DNA from 3 places in the Subdoligranulum variabile genome. Region 3 is predicted to be linked to each of the others. Evidence: predicted binding sites of a transcription regulator. Region 3 holds the regulator's gene; each other region holds the start of a gene.

Region 1 (4,161 bases), 610 kb from region 3:
TTCCGGCAGATCAGCAACCAGGCTTTCGGTGGTCAAAACCATCGCAGCAACGCTGGAAGCGTTCTCCAAAGCGGAACGGGTGACCTTGGTAGGATCGACGATACCAGCCTCGATCATATCCTCTACATACTCTTCCTTCTGAGCGTCAAAGCCATAGTTGGCCTTGTTGGCTTTCAGAATGTTGTTGATGATGACGCTGCCTTCCAGACCGGCGTTGGCTGCAATCTGACGCAGAGGCGCTTCCAGCGCTTTGCGGACGATCTTGGCGCCAGTGCGCTCGTCACCTTCCAGAGTATCGACGAGTTTGTCGACTGCAGGAATCGCGTTGATGGTAGCGGTGCCGCCGCCAGCAACGATGCCCTCTTCAACGGCCGCCTTGGTAGCGTTCAATGCATCCTCGATACGGAGCTTCTTATCCTTCATCTCGACCTCGGTGGCGGCACCGACCTTGATGACGGCAACACCGCCGGCCATCTTGGCCAGGCGCTCCTGCAGCTTCTCACGGTCGAAATCGGAGGTCGCAGTAGAAATCTGGTTGCGGATCTGGGCAACACGATCAGCAATGGCATTCTTATCGCCGTTGCCGCCCACAATGGTGGTGTTCTCCTTGGTCACCTTGACCTGACGGGCGGTGCCCAGCAACTGCATGGTAGCATCTTTGAGCTCGTAGCCCAGGTCGCTGCTGATCACGGTGCCACCGGTCAGGATAGCGATATCCTGCAGCATTTCCTTGCGACGATCGCCGAAGCCGGGGGCCTTGACGGCAACCACATTCAGGCCACCACGCAGGCGGTTGATGATCAGGTTGGACAGAGCATCGCCTTCGACATCCTCTGCGATGATCAGCAGCTTACGGCCAGACTGGATGACCTGCTCCAGCAGAGGAACAATATCCTGGAAGACGCTGATCTTTTTGTCAGTAATCAGGACAGAGCAATCTTCGTAGACGGTCTCCATCTTCTCGGTATCGGTGACCATGTAGGGAGTCACATAGCCACGGTCAAACTGCATACCTTCCACAACCTCGGTGTAGGTCTCGGCAGTAGTCTTGTTTTCCTCAATGGTGATAACACCGTCCGCGGTAACCTTTTCCATCGCGTCGGCAATCAACTGGCCGATCTCGGCATCACCAGCAGAAACGGTACCAACACGGGCGATATCCTTGCTGCCGTTAACCTTCTGGCTGTTGGCTTTGACGGCCTCAACAGCAGCGGAAACCGCCTTCTGCATGCCACGCTTGATGTCCATAGGATTGGCACCAGCAGTAACATTCTTCATACCTTCGTTGACCAAAGCCTGCGCCAGTACGGTAGCGGTCGTGGTGCCGTCGCCAGCAGCGTCGTTGGTCTTGGTGGCAACTTCACGAACGAGCTGCGCGCCCATATTCTCGAAAGCATCTTTCAGCTCAATTTCCTTGGCAATGGTCACGCCATCATTGGTGATAAGCGGGCTGCCGAACTTCTTGGCCAGCACCACATTTCGACCCTTGGGGCCCAGCGTAACCTTGACAGTATCAGCCAGCTGATCAATACCGGCGCACAGCGCCTTGCGGGCTTCTGCGCCCTGCTTAATCTGTTTAGCCATAAAGCATTTCTCCTTTGTATTTCAGAAAAGCGTTAAAATCAGGAAAATTATTCCACCACGGCGAGAATGTCGCTCTGGCGGACGATGGTGCACTCTTCACCGTCAACCTTGACTTCGGTACCAGAATACTTGCTGGTCAGCACTTTGTCGCCGACCTTGACAATCATCTGGACTTCCTTGCCGTCAACCATGCCACCGGGGCCAACAGCCAAAACTTCGGCAACCTGCGGCTTTTCCTTGGCGGAACCGGACAGGATCAAACCACCCTTGGTGGTTTCTTCTTCTTCGACCAGCTTGATCACAACGCGGTCTGCAAGAGGTTTGATTTTCATAATGAAAGATCCTCCCTATTAAAAGATTTCTCTTTGTAGATTTTGTTTAGCACTCAGTTCTCTTGAGTGCTAAACATATAATAACCACTTTCCCACAAAAAATCAAGGGGTTTGGATATAAAATTTTTATGAACAATTGAAATTTTGGAACAAGGCGGAAAGAAAGACGAGAAGGTGTTTTAGCTCTCGCGCTACGTTGAGTAGTCTGGGGCACTGCATTTGCAATTCCTCAAAAAGACAAAAAATCGCCGCAGCGCATCAAAACGCTGCGGCGATTTTAATCTGGAGCTAGTAGTCGGACTTGAACCGACGACCTGCTGATTACGAATCAGCTGCTCTACCAACTGAGCCATACTAGCACGCAGAAGCAACACTACCATTATACAGATTTTAACGAGCAAGTCAAGCCCTAGCGGTAAAAAAGTATAGTGTTGCCTGCATTTCTTAACAACTTACTTTCAATAGCTGCGCACATCCGTGGAGTCGAACCACAGCGGAGTCGGCCGGAAGGAACAAACAATCCCCGCGGAAAAATGGAATTGCCTCCGCGCTCTCAGGGAAAGCAACGCCACAGCCATCCACGCACAGTAAAACCTGGAAAGAGTTTTCCCCTGCGGAGACAGCGGCCATCTGACGGATGCGTTTGGTATTGATCAGCATCCGTTCCACCATGAAGTATTTACACCGGCACAGCAATTCGCTGGCACAACCAGGCGTATATTTCAAAACTCTCATCGGCTGACGAGGATTCTCACCGCTATCCAGGCGCGCCACATCCAGAGCACGGTCGATATGAAGCGTGCGGGGCTTTCCGTTCTTATCAACCCGTCCGTAATCGTACATACGATAGGTCAGATTGGAACTTTCCTGTATTTCCGCAATCAGCGCTCCTGCTCCTATAGCATGGACTGTGCCGGCCTGGATGTAAAACACGTCATCTTTGCGAATACGCACACGCCGCAGATAGTTTTCTACCGTGCCGTTTTCAAGACTTTTACGAAGCGTTTCCCGATCAATCGGGTGATTGAATCCATAAACAAGCTCGGCGTCGTCTGCTGCATCCAGGACGTACCACATCTCACTTTTGCCAGACTGGCCATGTTCATGCTCCATGGCGTATTCATCGCTGGGGTGCACCTGTACAGAAAGATCTCTTTTGGCATCGATGAATTTGATCAGAACCGGCAATTCTCCATCACGGGTGCGGGGATGCGTCCCAAGATACTCCGGATGGCCGCAAAGGACTTGCCGCAGTGTCTGTCCTGTGAAAGGCCCACTGGCCACCGTGCTGAGGCCATCTGGGTGGGTGGAGCACTCCCACGTTTCCGCCAGCGGACGCAGGTCGATTCCTTTTGAGAAGTCGTCGTTCAGGCGGTTCCCGCCCCAGAGATAGTCTTTGCCTACCGGGCAAAGCAAAAACGGCTCATTTTTCGAGAGGGAATTTTTGTTTGTCATGCACACTGATCTCCTTGCCCAACTGGACCTCGATCAACTTGAGTTCGGTGTCTGCAATAATGGTATGGCGGCAGCCTGCCTGCATGGTAACCACATCGCCTGCCTGCACAGGCTGCTCCATACCGTCTACAATGGTCCGCCCTGTACCGGAAATCACCGTCCATACCTCATCACGCCGGTTGTGGCTGTGATAATTCATGCTGTGGCCCGGATTCAGGGTCACTTTGATGGTCATGCTCTCGTCTTCCACGTCCAACACACGAAAACTGCCCCAGGATTTTTCGGCAAACATAATCTGCTGGTCAATGGCATCCACGTAGGGTTTGATATAACTGGACTGTTCTTTATCTGAAACCAGGATACCTTCCGGACTGGCAGAAACCACCACGTCCTTCAGGCCCATGCAGAGAACCGGCACATCCAGCTCATTAAGCACATGAACATTTTCGCAGGTATCGTTCAGAATGGCCTTGCCGATGCTGGCATCTTCCATGGCTTCGGTCAGTGTGTTCCAGGTTCCCATATCTTTCCACTGTCCCGCAAAGCGCATCACCTGAATGTTGGGTTCTTTCTCGACCACAGCATAGTCAAAGCTGATCTTCTGCAGGGTTTCGTATTTAGCAAAGAGATCTTGGTAATCGGTAAAATCAATCAGTTGGTGCGCACGCTCCAAAACATACTGCAGCCTGTACGCAAAGACACCGCCATTCCACAGGGCCCCCTGCGCAATGTATTCTGCTGCCGTTTTGGTATCCGGCTTTTCTTTGAAGGTCTTCACTTTGCTGACTGG
Region 2 (4,161 bases), 1.3 Mb from region 3:
AGCCCCGGCGGCCGAGCCCGCCAAGAAAGAGGAGGCTCCCAAGGAGGCTGTCCCGGCGGAGACCTTCGGCGCGCATCTGGCCGGCACCGTGGTGGCTATGGCCGACGTGCAGGATGAGGCTTTTGCCTCCGGCGTCCTGGGCGACGGCGTGGCCGTGGAGCCCACCGAGGGCAAGCTCTACGCCCCGGCGGATGCCACCGTGGACAACCTGTTTGATACCCACCATGCCATCGGCCTGGTCACCGAGGGCGGCGCCGAGCTGCTGCTGCACATCGGCATCGACACCGTCAAGCTGAACGGCGAGCACTTCACCGCCCATGTGCAGAACGGCCAGAAGGTCAAGAAGGGCGATCTGCTCATCAGCTTCGACATCGACGCTATCAAGGCGGCGGGCTACATGGTCACCACCCCCCTGATCGTCTGCAACACCGACCGCTATGCGGCCGTCAAGACGCTGGCCCAGGGCGAAGTGAAGCCCGGCCAGGATCTGCTGCGGGTGGAGTAAGCCCTCCCCGCAGCCATACAAAAAGGGAGCGCCCCGCGGGGCGCTCCCTTTTTGCGCGGTTTTTTACAGGAACAGTTCGTTCTCCTTGCGCCCGGCACAGAGCGGTGCCAGGTGCTGCTCCAGGGCGGCCAGCGCGTCGGCGTCGGGGCGGCGGGCCTCCACCGGGCAGAGGCGGACACACCGCATGCAGCCGATGCAGCGGGCCGGGTCGGTCTGCCGCGGGTCGGCGGCATCGATGGCTCCCGTGGGGCAGGCGGCGGCACAGCGGCCGCAGTCGATGCACCGCTTGGAGGTGCGGGGCACCATGGCCCGGGCCATCCCCGGCTTGTAGGGCCGGTTGCCGGGCAGGGCGGGGGCGGTATCCTCCCCGGCGTCCAGCTTGGCCTGGATTTGCGTCCGGAAACCCCGCAGCACGGCCTTGTCGGCCTCGTTGGGGCGCCCGGCGGCGTACTGCCGGGCAATGGAGTGCTCCGCCAGCGCCGCCACGCCGGCCACCACCCGGAATCCGGCGGCGCTCGCCAGGTCAGCCAGCTCCACCAGGGTGTCCTCGTAGGCGCGGTTGCCGTAGACGCAGACCAGCACCGCCCGGGCGCCGTTTCCGCGGACCTTGTTAAGCCGCTCCGCGGCGGGCACCGGCACCCGCCCGCCGTAGGAGGGTACGGCGATGAGGGCCACATCCCCGGCGGTGAGAGTGACGGCGGAAAAATCAAAATTCCGGTCGGTCAGGTCAATGACCGGGCCGTCGGCGAGGGCGTCCGCCACGGCCCGGGTGCCGCCGGTGGGGCTGAAAAGCAGTTGGTATACCATCGTTTCTTACCTTCTTTATCTGTTTGCGGTGCTTCTATCATACAAAAGAACGGGGCGTTTGTACAGCCCCGGGGAAAAATCGCATATTTTGTGAACAATCGTTGCATGAAATGTAAACATTAGCACTCTATGCTTGACAGTGCTAATTCACGGTGCTATACTAAAGGCGTTCCAAGGGAACAAGGGGCGATGCGAAAGCAGAGCTCCTCAAACCACGGAAAGGCCGAATCAAAAGTCCGACGCCGGGAAAACAACCGGCAGCCGATGAGAATTGGAGGAATGACTTATGATGATGGTGCCTTATATGTTCCATGATGCTTTGCTGGATGATTGGTTCCAGAATGATTGGGATCGCGATTTTGACCGTATGATGGCGGCGGCTGATCCTCGCCGCGCTTTTGGCAAACGGAGTGCCAATGTGATGAAGACCGATGTGCGGGAGACCGAAAACGGCTATGACGTTTTCGTGGATCTGCCGGGCTTCAAGAAGGAAGACGTGAAGCTGGATCTGCAGAACGGCTACCTGACCATCACGGCGAACCGCAGCGCCGACCATGACGAGAAGGATGAGGAAGGCCATTACATCCGTCAGGAGCGGTACACCGGTTCCTGCGCCCGGAGCTTCTATGTGGGCGACGAGATGAAGCCCGAGGATGTGAAGGCCAGCTTTGAGGATGGCATCCTGAAGCTGAATCTGCCCAAGGCGGAAGCGAAGAAACTGCCCGAGAAGCAGCCCACGCAGATCGAGATTCTGTAATATTCACCTCCAGGAAGGGGGCCGTCCCGAAAGGGATGGCCCCTTTCTTTGTATGGAAAATTTTTCATTGACATTTTTCCGTCAATATGATACGATAACCACGATTTTGAAAGACGAATCGTGCAGGAGTTTTTCAAAGCAATTTACCAGGACCGCCCATCAGGGGCTAAGGCCATACGGACAGCCGGGTCCACTGCCGATCGGCAACTTGGGTTGCCTTATTGATTGAGTTAAAAGCTCAAATTTTATAAGTTGGTTCCTTTGATAACCAGAAATTGCGTGCCCTCACGCAGACTTGTGAAACGGTCAATAAGAGTAGTAAAAGTAGAATTGCTATATAGACTCTGGACACGATACGCCCGAAACATGCCTTCGCCTTGCCCCCGCTCTGCCCGGGGACGGGGCGCTTTGCGGCGAAAACGGTCGAACCACAACGCAAGTCTGTATCCCGGTATGGGGTGCGGGCCTGCGTTTTTTTCTTTTGTCGGGAACCACGGGACGGAGGAAAACAATGAACGGGAATCCCAACCGCACCCGTCTGGACCAGCGCCGCGCGCCGATCCACGAGGCGCTGGAAAATTTCCGCCGCATGCGGGTGGTGCCTTTCGATGTGCCGGGCCACAAGCGCGGCCGGGGCAACCCCGAACTGACGGCCTTTCTGGGCCAGCAGTGCGTGGGGGTGGACGTGAACAGCATGAAACCCCTGGACAATCTCTGCCATCCGGTGTCGGTCATCCGGGAGGCCGAGGAGTTGGCCGCCGATGCCTTCGGCGCAGCCCACGCCTTCCTGATGGTGGGGGGCACCACCAGCTCGGTGCAGAGCATGGTGCTCACCGCCTGCAAGCGGGGGGATGAGATCATCCTGCCCCGCAACGTCCACCGCAGCGTGCTGAACGCCCTGGTGCTCTGCGGTGCCGTGCCGGTCTACGTCAACCCCGAGGTGGACCAGCGTCTGGGCATCTCCTTGGGCATGCGCCGGGAACAGGTGGCCAAGGCCATCGCCGAGCATCCCAACGCCGTGGCGGTGCTGGTGAACAACCCCACCTACTACGGCATCTGCAGCGATCTGCGGGCCATCGTGCGGATGGCCCACGACGCCGGCATGCTCTGCCTGGCCGATGAAGCCCACGGCACCCACTTCTATTTCGGCGGCGGGCTGCCTGTCTCCGCCATGGCGGCGGGGGCCGATATGGCCGCCGTGTCCATGCACAAGAGCGGCGGCAGCCTGACCCAGTCCAGCCTGCTGCTCTGCGGCCCCAATGTCCACGCGGGCTACGTGCGGCAGATCATCAACCTGACCCAGACCACCTCGGGCAGCTACCTGCTCATGTCCAGCCTGGATATTTCCCGGAGAAACCTGGCCCTGCGGGGCCGCCAGGTCTTCCACCAGGTGGCCGACATGGCCGAGTATGCCCGGGAGGAGATCAACGCCATCGGCGGGTACTACGCCTTCGGCAAGGAGCTGTGCAACGGGGATTCCATCTTTGACTTCGACACCACCAAGCTGAGCATCCACACCCGGGACATCGGTCTGGCGGGCATCGAGGTCTACGACATCCTGCGGGACGAGTACGACATCCAGATCGAGTTCGGCGACATCGGCAACATCCTGGCCTACCTGTCCATGGGGGACCGGCCCCAGGAACTGGAGCGGCTGGTCAGCGCTCTGGCGGAGATCAAGCGCCGCTACCACACCGACGGCACCGGATTGCTGAACCAGGAATACATCGACCCCGAGGTGGTGGCCAGTCCCCAGCAGGCCTTCTACGCCGACAAGGTCAGCCTGCCCCTGCGGGAGACCGAGGGCCGGGTGTGCAGTGAGTTCGTCATGTGCTATCCCCCGGGCATTCCCATCCTGGCGCCCGGCGAGCGGATCACCGGCGAGATCCTCGACTACATCGAATACGCCAAAGCCAAGGGCTGCAGCATGACGGGACCGGAAGACCCCGACATCCTGCGCCTCAACGTGCTGGCATAAAAGGAGGGCTCTTTCATGGAAATGTGGTTTTCGGAATTTCACACCCCCGACGTGAAGCACAGCATCCGGGTGGACCGGCAGCTCTACTCCAAGCAGAGCGACTACCAGCGCATC
Region 3 (4,161 bases):
CGGCACCATAATTGTAGCTGATGATAGGCTGTGCTCCCTGGCCCAGACCCTGCAGCGGCAGCATGGCGAACTGCATGACGCTGGACAGGATCGTCATGGCGCCTACGGCCAGATCGCCGCCGTATTGCAGCAAAGAAGAGTTGAACGCTACTGAGATCACACTCTCGCTGGCCTGCATGATAAAGGTGGCGGCGCCAAGTGCCACACAGGGCAGCAGTACGGCAGGGGAGAGGCGGATGGTCTCTTTGCGCAGCCGCAGGAAGGTGCGCTTGCCGAAAAGAAAGGCCAGTACCCAGATACAGGAAAGGGCCTGTGACAAGATGGTGGCCAGGGCTGCACCCCGCACCCCCAGGCCGAACCAGAAGATAAAAATGGGATCCAGAATGATGTTGGCTACGGCACCAATAAGCACCGACAGCATGCCCTCCTTGGCAAAGCCCTGGGCGGTGATGAAGGCATTCATGCCCAGCGTCATCTGCACAAAGATGGTGCCCACCGCATAGATATCCATGTAGGCCACCGCGTAGTCTATGGTGTTGGCGCTGGCGCCAAAGGCCAGCAGAAAGGCCCGGTCCCCCAAAAACAGAATCACCGTCAGCACGACCGAGACTACGATCTGCAGGGCGAAGCAGTTGCCCAGGATCACCTCGGCCTTTTCTTTGTTGCCCTGACCCATGGCAATGGTGGCACGGGGGGCGCCGCCATTGCCCACCAAGGCAGCGAAAGCGGAGACAATCATGATCAGCGGCAGGCAGACCCCCACGCCGGTCAGAGCCAGGGCGCCGGTCTCTGGGATGTGGCCGATGTAGATGCGGTCCACGATGTTGTACAGCATGTTGATGAGCTGCGCGGCCACGGTGGGAAGTGCCAGCCGAAGCAGAAGACTGCCAAGAGGGTCGGTGGCGAGGAACGCTTTGTCGTCGGAATGGGTTTGCATCGCAATGGTCCCTTCTTTACATTATAATAAGGTTATAAAGTAGTATAAATCCGGCGCAGGAAGGTGTCAAGGCAGGTCGAAGCCGGGATTGTGTCGAAACTGTTAAACTTGCAAAAAGTTTTGCCAAACCCCTTGACAGAGAAAAAAAGGAGGGTATAATAAATTTAGCACTCAGAGATAAGGAGTGCTAAAACGAATCAAAGGGAAGCACAAAGGAGATGAGCGACATGGCGATGGACGCGCGCAAGCAGCGGATCCTGGAAGCTATTGTTGCCCTGTACGCCAGTGACGGTGAGCCGGTGGGTTCCGGTCTGCTGGCCAACTACTTTGATATGGCGTTGTCCAGCGCCACCCTGCGCAATGAGATGGCGGCGCTGACCAAGCTGGGGCTGCTGGAACAGCCACACACCAGTGCCGGGCGGGTGCCCAGCGCTCAAGGGTATCGTTACTACCTGGATCACCTGATCGACGCTCCGGGCAGCATCCAGCTGCCGGAGGAGGATCGCGAACACATCGACGACCTCTTCGCGGGCATGGATGTGGAGCCCGAAAAACTGGCCCCCGCGGCGGCACGCAGTCTGGCTGATCTGACCGAATGTGCAGCAGCCGTCACCACGCCTCAGGCACCGGACCTTTGCATCGCTCACTTTGAGGTCGTGCAGGTCGGCCGCTATTCGGCAGCGGTGCTGGCCGTCACCAGTGCAGGCGGCGTCCGCACCCGGGTGGCCCGGGTGGACACCGGCCTGACGCGGGACGATGCCGCCAACCTGGCCCAGCTGCTCAACCGGGGACTGACCTTTGTGGCGCCCCAGGATCTGAGCCCGATGCTGACGGCCAGCATGGTGCTGGCAGCAGGGGAGCGGCTGGCACCGGTGGTGCTGGCTGCTCAGGCACTGGTCACCACCGGCCCGCAGGCCTGCCTGCAGGGCGCCCAGTACCTGGCCAAGATGCCCGACGTGCGCGAGAATCTCGGCACGCTGCTGGAGATCTTTTCCGACAACGAGGCAGCCACCGAGCTGCTTCGCCCCGACGGCGGCAAGATCACGGCCACACTGGGCAGTGATCTGGATCCTGCCATGCCGGGGGCCTGCATCGTCAGCAAGCGGTATCTGGCCGGCGGCGGTCTGACCGGTTCGGTGGCGCTGATCGGTTCCACACGGATGGAATACCGGCGGCTGCTGCCGATTCTGGATTATTTCTCCGTCAAGCTGGGACAGAGCATGGCCGGGCAGGGCCAATAAACAGATAAGGAGGACCCGCAATGAGCCACGAGACAGAAAAAGAAAAGAACACGGCGACACAGCCTGAACAGGCTGCCGAGGCCCCCGAGACCGAAGCCAAGGGACAGACCGCAGAAGCGGCTCCCAAGGCGGAAAAGGCCGAAAAGAAAGAAAAGCATCACCACGCGGAAGCGGCGCTGCAGGCCAAACTGGAAGCCAGTGAGAAGAAAAACGCCGAGCTGAAAGATCAGCTGCTGCGCACCGCGGCCGAGTATGATAACTACCGCAAGCGCTCCCAGCGCGAGGCGGACCAGAAATTCAACGACGGCATTTCCCACGCCGTCACCCAGATCCTGGGCATCCTGGATACCCTGGACATGGCCGCCAATGCCGCCTGCAGTGACGAGAACTACAAGAAGGGCGTCATGATGACGCTGGACAAAGCTGCGAAAGCGCTGGAAAATCTCCACATCACCGAGATTGAAGCGCTTTCCAAGCCCTTTGATCCCAACTTCATGAACGCTGTGCAGCAGGTCCCGCCCGCTGAAGGGCAGGAGAGCGGCACCGTGGTTCAGGTGTTCCAGAAGGGCTACAAGATCGGCGACAAGATCATCCGTCATGCAACGGTGGTCGTCGCGGAATAACGCATGAATCGGGCATCGCCCGTTTCAGATAAATAGACATTCACCACATTCAAAGTTCTTTTGAAGGGAGTTTTATAGTATGAGCAAAATCATTGGTATTGACCTTGGCACCACCAACAGCTGTGTTGCCGTTATGGAGGGCGGCGAGCCCGTCGTTATCGCCAACGCCGAGGGCGCGCGCACCACGCCTTCTGTCGTCGGTTTCACCAAGACCGGCGAGCGCCTGGTAGGCCAGGTCGCAAAGCGTCAGGCGATCACCAACCCCGAAAATACCATTTCTTCCATCAAGCGTAAGATGGGTACTGCCGAGAAGGTTCATGCCGGCGGCAAGGATTACACCCCTGAAGAGATCAGCGCCATGATCCTTTCCAAGCTGAAGGCGGATGCCGAAGCTTACCTGGGCGAGCCCGTTACCGAGGCCGTCATCACGGTGCCTGCCTACTTCAACGACAGCCAGCGTCAGGCCACCAAGAACGCCGGCACCATTGCAGGCCTGAACGTCAAGCGTATCATCAACGAGCCCACGGCCGCTTCTCTGGCCTACGGCATCGATAAGGAAGCCGATCAGAAGATCATGGTCTACGACCTGGGCGGCGGCACCTTCGATGTCTCCATCATCGAGATGGGCGACGGCGTTACCGAAGTTCTGGCCACCAACGGTGATACCCACCTGGGCGGCGATGACTTCGACCAGCGCATCATTGACTGGATGGCCGAGGACTTCAAGCGCGAGAACAACATCGACCTGCGTCAGGACAAGATGGCTGCCCAGCGTCTGAAGGAAGCAGCCGAGAAGGCGAAGATCGAGCTGTCCAGCGCCACTTCCACCAACATCAACCTGCCCTTCATCACTGCCGACGCCAACGGCCCCAAGCATCTGGATATGACGCTCACCCGCGCCAAGTTCAATGAGCTGACCGCTGACCTGGTGGACCGCACCATGACCCCTGTCCGCAAGGCTCTGGCCGATGCTGGTCTGAAGGCTTCCGATCTGGCCAAGGTGCTGATGGTCGGTGGTTCCACCCGTATCCCCGCCGTCTACGACGCCGTCAAGAAGGAACTGAACTGCGAGCCGTTCAAGGGCATCAACCCCGATGAATGCGTCGCCGTCGGTGCCGCCATTCAGGGCGGTGTCCTGCAGGGCGATGTCAAGGGCCTGCTGCTCCTGGATGTTACCCCGCTGAGCCTGGGCATTGAGACTCTGGGCGGTGTCTGCACCAAGATCATCGACCGTAACACCACCATCCCCACCAAGAAGAGCCAGATCTTCTCCACCGCTGCGGATAACCAGCCCAGCGTTGAGGTCAACGTCCTGCAGGGCGAGCGTGAGTTCGCCAAGGACAACAAGAGCCTGGGAACC

What was found. Region 3 encodes HrcA, which represses chaperone genes, less so after heat shock. Its sites were predicted from a motif close to TGTTAGCACTCNNNNNNNNNGAGTGCTAACA; they were not measured.
Region 1: the regulator HrcA is predicted to act here: its motif matches at 1,961-1,991, upstream of NQ490_RS15160 (co-chaperone GroES).
Region 2: the regulator HrcA is predicted to act here: its motif matches at 1,430-1,460, upstream of NQ490_RS06320 (Hsp20/alpha crystallin family protein).

What each region holds. Positions count from the first base shown of each region.
Region 1 covers NZ_CP102293.1:3,205,656-3,209,816, forward strand. Annotated here, with positions in the region: gene groL (chaperonin GroEL) at 1-1,584, opposite strand, end outside; gene NQ490_RS15160 (co-chaperone GroES) at 1,632-1,916, opposite strand; tRNA gene NQ490_RS15165 (tRNA-Thr) at 2,200-2,275, opposite strand; gene NQ490_RS15170 (type I phosphomannose isomerase catalytic subunit) at 2,361-3,371, opposite strand; gene NQ490_RS15175 (sugar phosphate nucleotidyltransferase) at 3,340-4,161, opposite strand, start outside.
Region 2 covers NZ_CP102293.1:1,290,950-1,295,110, reverse strand. Annotated here, with positions in the region: gene NQ490_RS06330 (PTS transporter subunit IIABC) at 1-505, shown strand, start outside; gene NQ490_RS06325 (4Fe-4S binding protein) at 569-1,312, opposite strand; gene NQ490_RS06320 (Hsp20/alpha crystallin family protein) at 1,602-2,069, shown strand; gene NQ490_RS06315 (aminotransferase class I/II-fold pyridoxal phosphate-dependent enzyme) at 2,581-4,047, shown strand; gene speE (polyamine aminopropyltransferase) at 4,063-4,161, shown strand, end outside.
Region 3 covers NZ_CP102293.1:2,593,505-2,597,665, forward strand. Annotated here, with positions in the region: gene NQ490_RS12155 (MATE family efflux transporter) at 1-937, opposite strand, end outside; gene hrcA (heat-inducible transcriptional repressor HrcA) at 1,165-2,178, shown strand; gene NQ490_RS12165 (nucleotide exchange factor GrpE) at 2,199-2,801, shown strand; gene dnaK (molecular chaperone DnaK) at 2,881-4,161, shown strand, end outside.